2 regions of the Variovorax cryoconiti genome follow, and region 1 is predicted to be linked to the other one. Evidence: riboswitches for the same ligand, from Rfam matches in the RefSeq annotation. Region 1 holds a riboswitch; the other holds the start of a gene.
The links. Region 1 has a riboswitch for glycine ahead of gcvT (glycine cleavage system aminomethyltransferase GcvT). Riboswitches for the same ligand answer to the same signal wherever they lie in the genome.

Region 1 (7,870 bases):
ATGCGCACCGGGGCGGTGTCGGCCAGTTCCTCGAAGCGCGGCATCGGCGTGCCGGTGGGCACGAACAGCGCCCACAGCGTCTCGATGTCGGCGCGCGTCGTCGTCTCGTCGAGCGAGATGCCCAGGTGCTGCTGCAGCCGATGGCGCAGGTTGACGCCGGCCGCGTTCGCGTGCGCGAGGATGGCGGCGGTGTCGTCGCCAGTCTTCACGGTCAGCGAATCGAAGGCGGTGGTGTTGACCAGCTCGCGGTCCATCTGCTCGAGGCCCGCGGCCAGGATGCCGGTGAGCGCCGCCACCCGCTGCGCAATGCGCGTGAGGCCGGCGGGGCCGTGGTACACGGCGTACATGCTCGCGACGACGGCCGGCAGCACCTGCGCCGTGCAGATGTTCGATGTGGCTTTCTCGCGGCGGATGTGTTGTTCGCGCGTCTGCAGCGCGAGGCGGTAGGCCGGCGAACCGTGCACGTCGACGCTCACGCCGACCAGGCGACCCGGCAGCGAGCGCTTGAACGCGTCGCGGCAGGCCAGGTAGGCGGCGTGCGGGCCGCCGTTGCACATCGGCATGCCGAAGCGCTGCGTGGTGCCGCAGACGATGTCGGCGTCCCACTCTCCGGGGGGCGCCAGCAGCGTCAACGCCAGCAGGTCGGCCGCCACGCACAGCGCGGCGTCGCAGGCATGCGCATGGCCGGCCAGCGGACGCAGGTCGTGCACCTGGCCGGTGGTGCCGGGGTACTGCGCCAGCACACCGAAGAAGTCGCCGCTGGTCATGAGGTGCGGCAGCGTTTCGGACGCAGTGCTCACCTTGATCTCGATGCCCAGGGGGGCCGCGCGCGTGCGCAGGACTTCGATGGTCTGCGGGTGGCAGTCGCCGGCCACCAGGAAGATGTTGCTTTTGCTTTTCACGCTGCGCTTGGCCAGCGTCATCGCCTCGGCCGCGGCCGTCGCTTCGTCGAGCATCGACGCATTGGCGATCGCCATGCCGGTCAGGTCGCAGACCATGGTCTGGAAGTTGACCAGCGCTTCCATGCGGCCCTGCGAGATCTCCGCCTGGTAGGGCGTGTAGGCCGTGTACCAGGCCGGGTTCTCGAGGATGTTGCGCAGGATCACGCCGGGCGTGTGGGTGCCGTAGTAGCCCTGGCCGATGAAGTTGCGCGCCACCTTGTTCTTCGCCGCCATCGCCTTCAGCTCGGCCAGCGCGTCGGCCTCGCTCACCGGGGCGGGAAGCTGCATCGGCCGCGTGCGGCGGATGGCCGGCGGCACGATGCCGTCGATCAGTTCCTCGCGCGTGGCCGAACCGATGACCGGCAGCATGCGTGCCTCGTCGGCCGGCTCGATGCCGATGTGACGGGCGATGAACTCGTCGGCGTTCTCGAGTTCGCGCAGGGTGGGGAAGGATGGCGTCGGCATGGGCATGAAGCGATGGGGCGAAGAGGAAAGGCGGGGATCAGCTCTCGGCTGCGAACTTGTCGTAGTCGGCGGCTTCGAGCAGGGCGTCGAGCTGGGCGGGCTCGCTCAGCTTGACCTTGAAGAACCAGCCGGCCGCCAGCGGGTCGCTGTTGGCCAGCGAGGGGTCGGCGCGCAGGGCTTCGTTGACTTCGGTGATCTCGCCCGAGACGGGCATGAAGACATCGGCGGCGGCCTTGACCGATTCGACGACGCCGGCGACTTCGCCCTGCGCGAAGGTCTTGCCGACGTCAGGCAGATCGACGAACACGACGTCGCCGAGCGCGTCCTGCGCATGCACGGTGATGCCGACGATCGCGGTGTCGCCAGCGGCCTGGACCCACTCGTGGTCCTTGGTGAATTTGGTGCTCATGGGGGCTCCTGATAAGGGGTGAAAAAGAAATCAGCCTCGGTAGTATCGGGTCGGCACGAAGGGCAGGGTGGTGACCTCCATCGGCACCGGCTTGCCGCGCACGATGGCCTGCAGGCGCGTGCCGGGCGCAGCGAAGGCGGTGGCCACGTAGCCCATGGCGATCGGCCGGTCGGCGGTTGGCCCGAGCAGGCCGCTGGTGACCTGGCCGATGGCGACACCTTCGAAGGACTCCAGCGGCGTCCCGTCGCGCACCGGGATGCGTTCCAGCGCGACCAGGCCGACTCGGCGGCGCTTGAGCGTGTCATGGTCGGCGATGCCGGCCGCACCCGATGCCGCGGCCGCCAGCTGGGCCAGCACCTTGTCGGCCCCCGGGAAACCGCCCGCGCGCGCGCCGCCGGTGCGCCGCACCTTCTGGATCGCCCAGTTGAGCGAGGCCTCGACCGGCGTGGTCGTTTCGTCGATGTCGTGACCATAGAGGCAGAGCCCGGCTTCCAGCCGCAGCGAGTTGCGCGCGCCCAGGCCGATGGGCTGCACCTCGGGCTGCGCCAGCAGCAGGCGGGCCAGCGCCTCGGCGTCGCCGGCCTTCACCGAGATCTCGAAGCCGTCTTCGCCGGTGTAGCCGCTGCGGGTGACGAAAGCGGAGATCTTCACGTCATCGCCGCCGATCTGCACCGCGCCGCCCGTCATGAAGACGAAGCGCTCGACGCCCGGCGACAGGCGGGCCAGTGTGGCGGCGGCCTGCGGCCCTTGCAGCGCGAGCAGCGCGTGGTCGGGCATCGGCTGCACGTCGCAGCGCGCGCCGATTTTCTGCTGGATGTGGGCGATGTCGGCCACCTTGCAGGCGCCGTTCACGATCACAAAGAGCGACCCGTGGCCTTCGTTGAAGAACATCAGGTCGTCGAGGATGCCGCCCGCGTCGTTCAGCAGCAGGCCGTAGCGCTGCTTGCCGGGCGCCAGGTCGACCACGTCGACCGGCATCAGCGTCTCGAACGCGGCAGCGGCGCCGGGGCCGACCAGGCGCAGCTGGCCCATGTGCGAGATGTCGAACAGGCCAGCGGCCGTGCGGGTGTGCTTGTGCTCGGCCATCAGGCCGGCGGGGTACTGCACCGGCATGCTGTAGCCGGCGAAGGGCACCATGCGGGCGCCGAGTTCGACGTGCAGGGCGTGCAGCGGGGTCTTCTGGAGCTGAAGCGAATCGTCGGAAGCAGCCATGGGCGCTCTCCAAAACAGGGGCAGACGAAATCCACGACGCAAGTCATGGGCCACCCCTGCTGTCCGCTCTACCTGAGAGATTCGCCCCGCCTTTTCAGAGGCTTAGGGTTTGCTCCTTCGGTGGGCCGGCGTGTCGCGATGGACGACCGACCTCTCTCCAGCAAGGAAACGCCCGGATGAACGGGCGCCTCGTCAGTCCTTGGTACCTGAGCGTTCGGATGGGTTCCTGCGCCTTCGGCGGCCCGTTGCGGGCGCTCTCCTGACCCGGGCGAGTGTAGTGGATCGGCGCGGGCTCAGTGCACCGTTTCGGCTGGCAACAACTTGGCGATGCGGTCCTGGATGGCGTCGGCACGCTCGTCGCCGGCCGCCTGTCGGATCTCGGAGAGCATCGTGTCGGCCACCGTCAGCATGGACGCGCGGTCGCGCGCCTCGCGCAGCGTGTCGCGCAAGACCTGCGCCATCGCCGGGTCGCGCCGCGCGAACATGCGCTCGCACAGGTCGAACAGGAACATGCGGGTGGTGGCGAGCGACGGCTTGCCGTCGAAAGGGTCGGCCGATGCGGTGTCGGGCGCAGCGGCTGCCGACGACTCGGGCACATCCGCCACGACGACGGCTGGCGCGTCGAAGCGCGCATCCGGCGCATGCAGGTAGCCCTCGTGCAACAGGTGGCGCGCCACGCGGAGCGCCTCGTCGCGGTCGCTGAAGAGCGGCACGAAGTCGGTCACCGAGCGCTGGCCGTCGGCCATCAGCAGCACGGCGCGCTCACGCTGCGTCAGCGTGCGGCGGCCGGGGCGCAATTCGTCGCGGGCCTTGTCGGTCTTGCTGAAGAACATCGGATGCCTGGCAGAGGATGGGCTCGCCAGCATCGGGGCAGGGCGTGACAGCGGCATGAAGGCCGCTGTCACGCCCGTGCGCAGGCGTGCGCTATTTTGCGTAGACCAGGTCGCGCAGCGTGAGCGAGATCGCCGGGAAGTAGGTGATCAGCATCAGGCAGCCGAGCACCACCAGCACGAAGGGGATCAGGTCCTTCACGATGCGGTCCAGGGATATTCGCGCCACGGTGCAGGCCGCGAACAGGTTCACGCCGAAGGGCGGCGTGATCATGCCGAGCGCCAGGTTGACCACCATGATCAGCCCGAAATGCACCGGGTCGATGCCGAAGTGCATCGCCACCGGCGCCAGGATCGGCGCCAGCACGATGATGGCCGCGCTGGTCTCGATGAACATGCCGATGATGAACAGCGCCGCGTTCACGCCCAGCAGGAACATGGCGGGCGACTGCAGCACCTCTTGGAGCCAGCGGCCGATGGCGTCGGGCACGCCGGCGCGGGTGATCAGGAAGGCGAACAGGCCGGCGTTGGCGATGATGAACATGATCACCGCCGACGACAGCACCGACTTGCGCAGGATCACGAACAGGTCGGTGACCTTGATCTCGCGGTAGATCACCATGCCGACGACCAGCGCATAGAACACCGCCACCGCCGACGCCTCGGTCGGCGTGAAGACGCCGCCGTAGATGCCGCCGAGGATGATCACCGGCATCAGCAGCGCCCAGCCGGCCTGCCACAGCGCGCGGCCGAAGGGCATGCGACCGTCGCCGTCGTTCTTGCCCCAGCCTTTGAACTTGCAGTAGACCCACACGAAGAGCATCAACGCCAGGCTGATCAGGATGCCCGGGCCAAAGCCCGCGATGAACAGCTCGCCGATCGACACCTCGGCGCTCACGCCATACAGGATCATCGGGATCGACGGCGGGATGATCACGCCCAGCTCTGCGCTCGTGGCCTGCAGCGCGGCGGCGTACGAGGTCGGGTAGCCGTGCTTGATCAGCGCCGGGATCAGGATCGCGCCGATGGCGAAGGTGGTGGCCACCGACGAGCCCGACACCGCCGCGAAGATCATGCAGGTGAGCACGCAGGTCATCGGCAAGCCGCCCTGCACGCCGCCCACGATGCTCTTGGCGAACTCCACCAGGCGGCGCGAGATGCCGCCGGTTTCCATCAGGTTGCCGGCCAGGATGAAGAAGGGAATGGCGGCCAGCGGAAACTTGTTGATCGAGTTGAAGATCTCCTTGGCGGAGATCAGCATGTTGGCGCCATTGACCTGGATGCCGACAATCGATGCGAGACCGATCGAGACCGCCACCGACACCGACAGCGCGAAACACAGCACCATCGTGCCGACCATCATGGGCGTCATGATGTCACCCCCACGCTCGGCATTTCATGTCCTCGCTGCCCCCCGAGGGGGCCGTTCGCTTGCTCGGGGCGGCCCGGCGCGGCGCTCATTGCGCGGTCTCCAGCTCAAGCCGCTTCGGATCGAGGAAATTGCCGGCGATGCCGAACAGGGAAAACACGGCGCCCACCGGCAGCGCCAGGTAGGCCCAGACCATCGACAGGCTCTCCAGGCCGGCCATCGACTGCACGCGGCCACGCATCGCGTAGTCCCAGCCGTACCAGAGGATCACCAGCATCAGCACCAGCGCGGCGATGCTCACGACGGCGTCGAGCACGCGGCGAAAGCGCGGCGGGCTCCAGCGGTAGAGCACGTCGACGCTCACCATCGCGCCCTGGCGGAAGGCCATGGGAATGCCCAGGAACACCATCCAGATCAGGCTGACCCGGATGAGGATCTCGCTCCACTCGGCGGGCTGCTCGAGCACGAAGCGCGTGACGATCTGGAACACGCCGAGCGAGGAGGCAACCACCAGCATCAGGCAGGCGAGCACCATGGACGCGCCGGTTGTCCAGCGCTCCAGACCAAGGAATTTATCTTTCATCTCTACGCCGTTCTCAAAAACAAAAAGCCCGCCGAAAGCTGCGGCGGGCCCCGGTGCCATCCCGCGCGGGACGGCGGCCCGGGCATCACTTCACGTCGCGGATCTTGTCGAGGTTGGCCTTGCCGAACTGCTTCTCGAAGTCGGCGTTGACCGGCGCCAGCATGGCGACGAACTTCGCCTTGTCGACGTTCTCGATCACGGTCATGCCTTGCGCGCGCAGTTCCTTCACGCCGTTGGCGTCGTCCTGGTCGACGCGGTCGCGGTTGGCTTTCACGGCCACCTTCGCGGCTTCGAGGAAGGCCGTCTTGTCGGCGGCGCTGAGCCTGTCGAAGCTGGCCTTGTTCATCACGAAGATGCAGGGCGAATACACGTGGCCGGTCAGCGACAGGTGCTTTTGCACCTGCGAGAACTTGGCCGACATGATCACCGGCAGCGGGTTCTCCTGGCCGTCGACCGTGCCCTGCTGCAGCGCGGTGAAGACTTCCGGGAAGGCCATCGGCGTCGTGATGATGCCCAGGCCCTTGTACGCCGCGATGTGCACCGGGTTCTCCATGGTGCGCATCTTCAGGCCCTTCAAGTCTTCCGGCGCCTTCACGTCGCGCTTGCTGTTGGTCATGTGGCGGAAGCCGTTCTCGCCCCAGGCCAGTGCCTTGAAGCCCTTGGCGTCGAACTTGGCGAGCAGGTCCTGGCCGATCGGGCCGTCGAGCACCGCGCGGGCGTGCGCCTTGTCGCGGAACAGGAAGGGCACATCGAGGATCTTCGTCTCAGGCACGAAGTTGGGGACGGGGCCGGTCGACGAGAAGGCCAGCTCTTGCGTGCCGAGCTGAACTGCCTCGATGGATTCGCGTTCGCCGCCGAGTGCGCCGTTGTAGAAGGTCTCGACCTTGTAGCGGCCGCCGGTGCGGGTCGCGACTTCCTTGGCGAAGGTGTCGATGGCGACGCCCTGGTGCGAGTTCTGCGCGGTCGAAATGCTGATCTTCATGGTGGTCTGCGCGAACGCGGCGCAGGCCAGGCCCATTCCCAGAACCAGGCCAGCGGCCAGTCGGTTCAACTTCATGCGGTGTCTCCTGTTTTGAAAAAGACTGCGCGCGGGACATGCCGGCGCGCAGGCAGGCCGCGACTATGCCGCACTCTGCTGCAGTGCAGCGTCGGGATTTCCACGGGGAGCGCGCCGTGTTAAGGCGCGTCGGCTCAGGCGCGGGCCGGGCGGATCGCCGACTTCGGCCGGAAGGCCTTGCAGACGGTGTCGTCGGTCTCGAGGTACGGCCCGCCGATGAGGTCGATGCAGTAGGGTACGGCCGCGAAGATGCCCGGCACGGCTTGCGAGCCGTCGGCGTTCTTCAGGCCTTCGAGCGTCTCGGCGATGGCCTTGGGCTGGCCCGGCAGGTTGAGGATCAGCGCGCGGTCGCGAATCACCGCGACCTGGCGCGACAGGATGGCGGTGGGCACGAAGCGCAGGCTGATCTGCCGCATCTGCTCGCCGAAGCCCGGCATCTCCTTGTGCGCCACGGCCAGCGTCGCTTCGGGCGTGACGTCGCGCAGGGCGGGGCCGGTGCCGCCGGTGGTCAGCACCAGCGAGCAGCCGGCGTCGACCAGTTCGATCAGCGTGGCGCTGATGCCGGCCTGCTCGTCGGGGATCAGCCGCGCCTCGAAGTCGATCGGGTTGCGCAGGGCGCGCGTCAGCCAGTCCTTCAATGCTGGCAGGCCCTTGTCTTCGTACACGCCGGTGGAGGCGCGGTCGCTGACCGAGACGATGCCGATGCGGACCGGGTCCGGAGTGCTCATGCGTCGCGCTCCCGCGATTCCTCGCTGGCCTCGGCCGCACGGTCGCTGCCTGCATGGGCGGCCAGTTGCGCGCGCACCAGCTGGAACACCTCGCGGTAGGCCTTGGCCTGGCGCGGCGCTTCGCCGGGCTTGCCGGCCTTGATGTCCTTGCGGGCCTGGCGCACCAGGGCGCGCAGCTGTTGGCTGTCGGTGTCGGGATGGGTCTCGATCCAGCCGCCGAGCGCGTCGTCGTCGGCGATGAGCCGGTCGCGCCAGCGCTCGGCCTCGTGCAGCATG
Region 2 (7,870 bases), on a different contig from region 1:
GCGCCTGCGCCGTGCGTTCGGCCAAGGTCAGGCCCTGCTGCACCTGCTGCGCCGTCGGACGCGCCGGCTCGCACGAGCGGCCCGCGTGCGATTCGGTCGGGAAGAGGAACAGCCCGGCCAGCACGACCGCCGCCACGAGCAGCGCGGTGCGCAGCGCCATCCGCATGCGCCAGGGCCAGCGCGCCGCCTTCACCGGGCGCCCGAAGTCGTCGTACCGGCCGAAGTTGGTGGGTGCGCGCGGGTTCACATCAGCCTCTCGTTGTGCAGCAGCGCGCGGCCGATGGTGTTGGGAATGAAGGCGATCATCTCGCCCGCGGCCGACAGCACGACACCGCTGCCGATCACGCCCACCGTGACGACGGTGCCGACCGCGATCGCGCTGCCCTGCGCGGCAGCGCCGGCGAGGTGAACACTGGCGCGGGCGCCGTCCGACGCGCGCGCCAGCAGGTAGACCGTGCCCTCGGCCGAGGCCTCGACCGCCACCACCGTGAGCGCCGCGCCGCCCACCGACAGGGCGACCGGCACGGCCACCACGGCACTGGCGGTGGCGCCCGCCACCGAGGCGGTGCCGACCACCGACGCCACCGGCAGCAGCGACAGGGCGGCAGAGGCTTCGCTCTGCGCCTGCGCCGAGAACACGGTGCAGGCGGCCAGCAGGGAAACGACAAACATCTTCTTCATGGGAGTGCTCCTGGGAAAGAGGGGGATGTCGCGCGTCATTCCGCGGCGCTGTCGGCGGCTCGCGCTTCGCGGCGGCCTTGCAGGCGGGCCTCGGCCAGGTCGGCCTCGTGGCGGTCGCGCAGCGTCTTGGCCAGGGTGAACGCTGCGCTGATGAGGAACAGCCAGCTCACGCCAAGGAAGGCCTTGTAGGTCTCGTGGATCTCCATGCGCAGCAGGCCCCAGCCGGTCAGCGCCATGGCCGTGAGGAAGCCGCCCCACACCACCAGCTTCCACATCGGCGTGTCGCCGGCGGAGCGGGACGCGCCGTGCTGGTTGTCGCGCACGAACTTCGCCAGCACGAACGCCGCCGACAGGCAGAACACGTAGCCCATCACCATGAAGGCGCGGTCGAGCGCCGCCCCGGGCAGCCAGCCCAGGCCGATGGCGCAGAGCGACACGGCGATGCCGAAGGAGGTCCAGACCTGGAACTGCCAGGCCCGCGTATCGCGCTGAAGGGAGACGGTGGCGGGAAGGTTTTGCATGAGAGCCTCGCGGCGTTGTGAAGGTGATCGGATGATCGACCTCAGCTTGCCGAAAAGGCGCATATCAATGCACCAGACCTCCTATGCAACGCCACCGGTACCGAATTTCGATACCGATGCGGCAGAACTCACATCCGCTGGAGGTCGTCCCGGGTGTAGGGGCGCTCGATGCCGGCCAGCCGGACGGCGATGGCTTCGAGCAGGTCCTGCGTGGGCGCCGGCGCGCCCGGCGTCTGGAACGCCAGCGGCAGCAACAGCCCGAGCAGCATCACCGGCCAGGGCGCCCGGGGTGCCGGCTGGCGGCGCACCAGCCACAGGAACGCGAGGCAGATCGCGATGCCCAGCAGCAGGCCCGCCGCCACTTCCGACACCGAGTGCGCGAAGATCGCCAGGCGCGAGGCGCCGATGGCCGCGCCCAGGGCCCAGCCGGCCGCCACCGCCACGCGGCGCACGGCGGGCGACCGCCGCGCCGCGACCATCCAGAGGGCCACCGACCACACGCTGGTGCTGATCGCCGTGTGGCCGCTGAACCCGGTGAAGTTGAAACGCGCGCTGCCGAGGCCCCAACCCATGAAGGCCAGCTTCGACGCCACGATCAGCGCGCCGCCGACACCGAAGGCCAGGCTCCAGCTGAAGGCGGTCCAGCGTCCGCCACCGGGCGACAGCCACAGCAGCAGCACGATCAGCACCGACGCCGGCAGCAGCAGGCCGCTGTCGCCCAGCCAGGTGAAGGCGTGCCAGTACGCCGGCGGCACCGCGCCGAGAGCGCCCCAGAAAGCGTCGCGCAGCCCCGCCATCAATTGGCGAGGAGCCCGCTCACGCGCGACTGAAGCGACTCGGGCTGCACCTCGGGCCCGGGCACGGCGGGGCCGACATGCAGACCCACGCGGCTGAACAGCCCGCGGCGGAAGGGCCGCACCATCGCGACGTTCTGGCCGTCGCGCCGCTCGATGCGGCTGAAGAAGGAGCCCCACAGGTTGGTGAGCGCCATCGGGATCACGGGCGGGTCGATGCCCTCTTCACGCGCAGCCGCGAGGATCTTCATCACGCCGCCCTTGAAGGGCTGCAGCGTGCCGTCGCGGGTGATGGCGCCCTCGGGGAAGATGGCAAGCAGGTCGCCCTCGCGCAGCACGTCGACCGCCTGCGCAAAGGCGCGCTCGTAGGCAACGGGGTCGTCCTTCTGCGGCGCGATCGGGATCGCCTTGGCCAGCCTGAAGAGCCCGCCCAGCACCGGCACGCGGAAGATGCGGTGGTCCATGATGAAGCGGATCGGCCGCGGGCTGGCCGCCATCAGCAGCACCGCGTCGATGAAGCTCACGTGGTTGCACACCAGCACCGCCGCGCCCTCGGTCGGGATGTGCTCGTCGCCGCGGATGCGGAAGCGGTAGATGAAGTGCGACAGCAGCCAGGACACGAAGCGCAGCAGGTATTCCGGCACCAGCATGAAGATGTAGAAGGCCACCACCGCGTTGGCGATGCCGGTGAACAGGAATATCTGCGGGATGGTGAAGCCGGCCTTGAGCAACGCGCCGGCGATGACCGAGCTGGCGATCATGAAGAGCGCGTTGAGGATGTTGTTCGCCGCGATGATGCGGGCGCGGTGCGTCGGCTGGCTGCGCAGCTGGATCAGCGCGTACATCGGCACGCTGTAGAGCCCGGCGAAGAGCGACAGCAGGCCGAGGTCGGCCATCACGCGCCAGTGCGCCGCCTGCGCCACGAACGCGCCCAGGCCCATCTCCGGCACCGCGGGCAGGCCGCGCGAGGCGAAGTACAGATCGATCGCGAACACGCTCATGCCGATGGCGCCGAGCGGCACCAGGCCGATCTCGACCTGGCGGCGGCTCAATGTTTCGCACAGCAGCGACCCGATGCCGATGCCGATCGAGAACACCACCAAGAGCAGCGAGGCGACCTGCTCGTTGCCGTGCAGCACCTCCTTGGCGAAGCTCGGGAACTGGCTCAGGAAGACGGCGCCGAAGAACCACATCCACGAGATGCCCAGCAGCGAGCGGAACACCACGATGTTGCCGTGCGCCAGCGTGAGGTTGCGCCAGGTTTCGCTGAAGGGGTTCCAGTTGATGACCAGGCCCGGGTCGGTGGCGGGCGCCGGGGGAATCGCCTGCGCCACGCCGCGCCCCACCAGCGCCAGCCCCACGCACGCCGCTGCCACCGTCGTGTGGCCGACGCCCGGCAGCGCCACCAGCAGGCCACCGGCCACCTGCCCGAGCAGGATGGCGACGAAGGTGCCCATCTCGACCATGCCGTTGCCGCCGGTGAGCTCGCGCGCGTCGAGCACCTGCGGCAGGTAGGCGAACTTGACCGGGCCGAACAGCGTGGAATGCAGCCCCATGAGGAACACGCAGCCCAGCAGCACCACCGCATCGGCCCGCACGAAACCCCAGGCAGCGATCGCCATGATGGCGATCTCGAGGTTCTTGACGACGCGAATCATCTTCGTCTTGTCGAACTTGTCGGTCAGCTGCCCGGCGGTGGCCGAGAACAGCAGGAAGGGCAGGATGAACAGTGCGCCGATCGCCAGGCCCGCCATGGCCGGCGGCATCCAGCTCAGCTGGAGCTGGTAGGTCACCATCACGGTGAAGGCAAACTTGAAGAGGTTGTCGTTGGCCGCGCCGGCGAACTGCGTCCAGAAGAAGGGGGCGAAGCGCCGCTGGCCCAGCAGGGCGAACTGGTTCGCGTGGACGTCGGTCGAAGCAGCAGCGGCGGGTGTTGTCATTCGAATGTCCCTGTCGGGGCTCCTCGGACCGTCATGGCAGTGGCGCGTGGATTGTGCCGCAGGGCCCGGCAGGTCAGCCCGTCGACCGCCTGCAACACCGGCCAGGCCGCGCAGGCCGCGACCAGGTGCTTGAGCGTGTGGCCCGAGACGACCTGCCCGGTCGCCTCGAAGATCCAGTGATCGCCCAGCTCAAGGACTTTGGCCACGGCATAGAAGAAGATGACCGCACCGAGCCTGAGGCCCATCGCGCCCGGCACCGGCCGCAGCAGGGCGAGCCCCAGCACCAGCGCCATGCCGCCGAACTGGACCACGGCCCATGGCAGCACATCGCCACGCTCGTGGTAGACCGTCACTGCCATCAGACCGCCTGCGAAGGCGACGCAGGCGGCCGGCCAGCCGGCGCGCAGGCTCACCCGCTCGCACACCGCCAGGCCGAGGATGCCGGCGAAGGCGATCGCCATGCCGGCGCGGTCGGCCGCGAGCCGCAGCGCGTCGGGTTGCAGGTGATAGAAGACCGAACCGGCCGCGGTGAAGATCAAGCCCGCGAAGAACAGCCAGGCGCAGTCCAGCGCGGCGGTCGAGCGCAGGCGCTCGTGCAGGGTGTCGAAGCGCCGCAGCCGCCACAGGCCCCAGAGGCCGAAGGCCGCGAAGGGCAGGTTGCTCAGCACGTCCATCGCGAAAGGCAGGCCGCGCCAGGCGCGCGCATCCGCAAAACCGGCACCTGCCGCTGAGGGGTCCGGCACGGCCGGCCCCAAGCAGGCGATCAGCACGAAGGCCGCGACGAGCCAGAGCAGCGCGCGCTCACGCCCCTCCAGCGGCGGGAGCTGCGGCGCCAGGCGTTGGAACAGCGGCCAGGTCGGAAAGCGCTTGGATCGGTTCATGGGGGACTCCGGTGGTGCGGTGGGAGCGGAATCTAGTTGCCACCGGCACAATTTGGCATCGAAAATCGATACGGTCTGTCAATCCAAGCCGACCGGTATCGAAAATCAGTACCAAGGACCCGTTTCCCATGAGCACCACCGTCGACCTCGTCCAGGCCGTGAAGAACGAACTCAAAAGCGCCCGCATGACCTACGCCGACCTGGCGCGCGGTCTGGGCATGGCCGAATCCAGCGTCAAGCGGATGCTTGCCAAGGGCGACATGCCACTCAGCCGGGTCGACGCGATCTGCCGGGCGCTCAAGATCGACTTCGCCGAACTGGCCCGCCGCGTGGCCGACGCCCAGCCGCTGCTGCGCGAGTTGACGCAGGAGCAGGAGAAGGCGGTGGTGCGCGACAAGAAGCTGCTGCTGGTGGCGATCAACGTGCTGAGCCAGTGGACGCTGGAGCAGATCGTGGCGGCCTACCGCATCACCGAGGCCGAGTGCATCACCTGCCTGGTGCAGCTCGATCGCATCGGCATCATCGAGCTGCGACCGCTCAACCGCTACCGGCTCAAGCTGGCCAAGACCTTCCGCTGGCGGCCGCACGGCCCGGTGATGGACTTCTTTCGCGAGAACGTGGTGCTCGACTACTACCGCGGTGGCTTCGACGGCCCGGCCGAGGGCCTGCTGCTGGTGCACGGCTCGATCAGCCGGGCGCTGGCGCCGTCCTTCCTCGAGCGGCTGCAGCGGGTGGCGCAGGATTTCGCGCAGCAGCATCAGACCGATCAGAAGCTATCGCCCAACGACCGCGAGGGCTACACCCTGCTGCTGGGCATGCGCAACTGGGAGTTCGAGGCCTTCACCCGCTTGCGCCGCAGCGACGCCAAACCCGCCAAGACGGGTCGAGAACCCTGAAAACAACACCCGACCATAGGCCGAATGGCCAGTCGCGCCAAATTGTCAACAAGGGTAAACTCTAGGCCTGCAGGAGAGCGGGTGTTCCCACCCCACCGTACGCGCAAACTCCCATGAACGCCGAGGTGAACCGCATTGCCGGTTCGATGACTGCGTCTATTGATCTAGCCGTCTGGAGAGCCATCGCCCTGGCGCGATGCACCGAAGGAGCAACCCCGCCGCACGTCGCTGCGGGCGAATCTCTCAGGTACCAAGGACAGAGGGAGCGGCAACCCGAACCCCGGATGCGACCAGCGGCCACATGGCTTGTCGTGCATCCGCCGTTTGTGCCATCCCACAAGGATTTGGACCATGCGCGTGATTGTTCTGGGCGGCGGGCTGCTTGGCGTCGCGTCGGCCTACTACCTCCAGCAACTCGGCCACGAGGTGACCGTGATCGACCGCCACGGCACGCCCGCGGCCAAGGTCCGGGGCCTGGTCGACACGCCCACGCCTGCCGGCCCCCTGCCCGCCCAACGTCCCGGCACCTTGTGGCGCTCCGCGTTCGAGCGCGTGCGCAACCGCGTGCATGGCTGGACCGGCTACCTGACCGGCACTGCCCATCGGCCCACGGAACGCATGGAACACCTGGCGCGCCTGGGCGCCTACAGCCGTGAAAGCGTGCGTGCGCTGGGTCGCGAGGCGGGCGTGACGCAGTCGCCGCAAGGCGCAGGCTGGATGCGGATCTACACCGACGCCGAGGCCTTCGCGCAATTCGCGCGCAGCGTGCCGCGCCTCCATGCGCTGGGCTGTGTGCTGCACCTGCTTTCGGCGGACGAGGCCCTGCGCATCGAGCCCTCACTCGAACCCCTGCGCGGCCAACTCGCCGGTGCCGCCTTCACGCGCGAAGGCACGTCGTCCGACGCCGCCGGTTTCGTCGGCAGCGCCATCTTCATGTGCCGTGCCGCCGGGGTTCACTTCCTCATGAACCACACGGTGACCCGGTTGCATGCGCGCGAGGGCCGGATCGACCACGTGGAACTGCGCAACGCCGACGACGAACGCACCACGCTGCGGGCCGACGCTTATGTGATGGCGCTGGGCAGCGGCAGCGCACCGCTGGCGCAGGAACTGGGCGTGCCGCTGCGGCTGCGGCTGGTCCACGAGCATTCGGTGCTGCTGCCGCTGAAGAACCCGGCACGGGCCCCGCAGGTCATGCTGCAGGACCTGGGCAGCCGGCTGCGCCTGCAGCGCGTCACGACGCCGGACGGCGACCGCCTGCGGGTATGGACGACGGTGCGGGCCGGGAGCGCCGCTGCCGCGCTGCGCGACGACGTGCGGCTGGCGCGCATGCTCGCGCGGGTCGAGACCTTGCTCCCCGGCCTGGTCGATACGCGCGGCGCGGTGCTGACCACCACCCCCTATGCACGCAGTGCCAGCGGCCTGCCGCTGATCGGCCGCACCCGCATGCGCAACCTGTTCCTGAACGTCGCACCGGGCGCACCCGGCTGGATCCACGCCTGCGGCGCCGGCAAGTCGATCGCCCGCATCGTCAGCGGGATGTCGCCCGAGGTCGAATTTGCCTTCGCGAAGGGCTAGGCGACGAAGACGGTCAGCACGCCGGTGTAGCCGTACACGTGGTGGCGGGCGATCTCGCCGGCCGCGAAGAAGCCGACGAGCGGCACGTCGCCCAGCGCATGCCGCACGATCTGCATCTCGGCATTGGGGGCGCCGAAGTGCGGCCCGCCCCGGCCCGAGCAGCTGACATACACCGCACCGGCCACCCGGCGCGCCGGATGCGGCGCCGCCTCGGCTTCGCCGGCGGCCACCGCGCGTGCGGTCGCCAGCGTCTGCTCCTCGGGCTCGAGTTCCTCGCGGATCTCGGCGCAGATGCGCATCAGGTCGGCCCGCGCGGCCTGCGCGTTGCGCCGGCAGAAACTCATGCGCATGCCGGCTTCGGCCACGTCGGCGATCGCGATGCCGCGGCGCGTCGGGTCGAGCCCGATGATGTGGCGCACCAGCACGTCGGCCCCGAGGTCGCCGGTGCGGCGGATGCCGTCGCTGCCCGCGTCGACCAGGCCCACCAGCGTCGCGCGCACCGCTTCGATCGCGGCCTGCGGCTCGTCGAGCGACACCTGCAGCTCGGCCAGCAGCACGTCGAGCGCCGGCTCGCCGTCG

Region 2: it holds a riboswitch for glycine, as region 1 does, so the genes downstream of both, ACSFA2_RS12635 (FAD-dependent oxidoreductase) here and gcvT (glycine cleavage system aminomethyltransferase GcvT) in region 1, are expected to answer to the same signal.

What each region holds. Positions count from the first base shown of each region.
Region 1 is NZ_JBPJZI010000014.1:28,979-36,848, reverse strand. Features, by position in the region: gene gcvP (aminomethyl-transferring glycine dehydrogenase) at 1-1,406, opposite strand, end outside; gene gcvH (glycine cleavage system protein GcvH) at 1,444-1,815, opposite strand; gene gcvT (glycine cleavage system aminomethyltransferase GcvT) at 1,846-3,027, opposite strand; glycine riboswitch at 3,077-3,198, opposite strand; glycine riboswitch at 3,211-3,299, opposite strand; gene ACSFA2_RS23970 (hypothetical protein) at 3,321-3,860, opposite strand; gene ACSFA2_RS23965 (TRAP transporter large permease) at 3,952-5,229, opposite strand; gene ACSFA2_RS23960 (TRAP transporter small permease) at 5,315-5,809, opposite strand; gene ACSFA2_RS23955 (TRAP transporter substrate-binding protein) at 5,895-6,866, opposite strand; gene mog (molybdopterin adenylyltransferase) at 7,001-7,594, opposite strand; gene yjgA (ribosome biogenesis factor YjgA) at 7,591-7,870, opposite strand, start outside.
Region 2 is NZ_JBPJZI010000004.1:170,550-178,419, forward strand. Features, by position in the region: gene ACSFA2_RS12600 (DUF2145 domain-containing protein) at 1-166, opposite strand, end outside; gene ACSFA2_RS12605 (hypothetical protein) at 244-681, opposite strand; gene ACSFA2_RS12610 (YiaA/YiaB family inner membrane protein) at 717-1,202, opposite strand; gene ACSFA2_RS12615 (phosphatase PAP2 family protein) at 1,331-1,999, opposite strand; gene ACSFA2_RS12620 (MFS transporter) at 1,999-3,936, opposite strand; gene ACSFA2_RS12625 (hypothetical protein) at 3,933-4,817, opposite strand; gene ACSFA2_RS12630 (helix-turn-helix domain-containing protein) at 4,946-5,713, shown strand; glycine riboswitch at 5,876-5,983, shown strand; gene ACSFA2_RS12635 (FAD-dependent oxidoreductase) at 6,065-7,291, shown strand; gene ACSFA2_RS12640 (FIST signal transduction protein) at 7,288-7,870, opposite strand, start outside.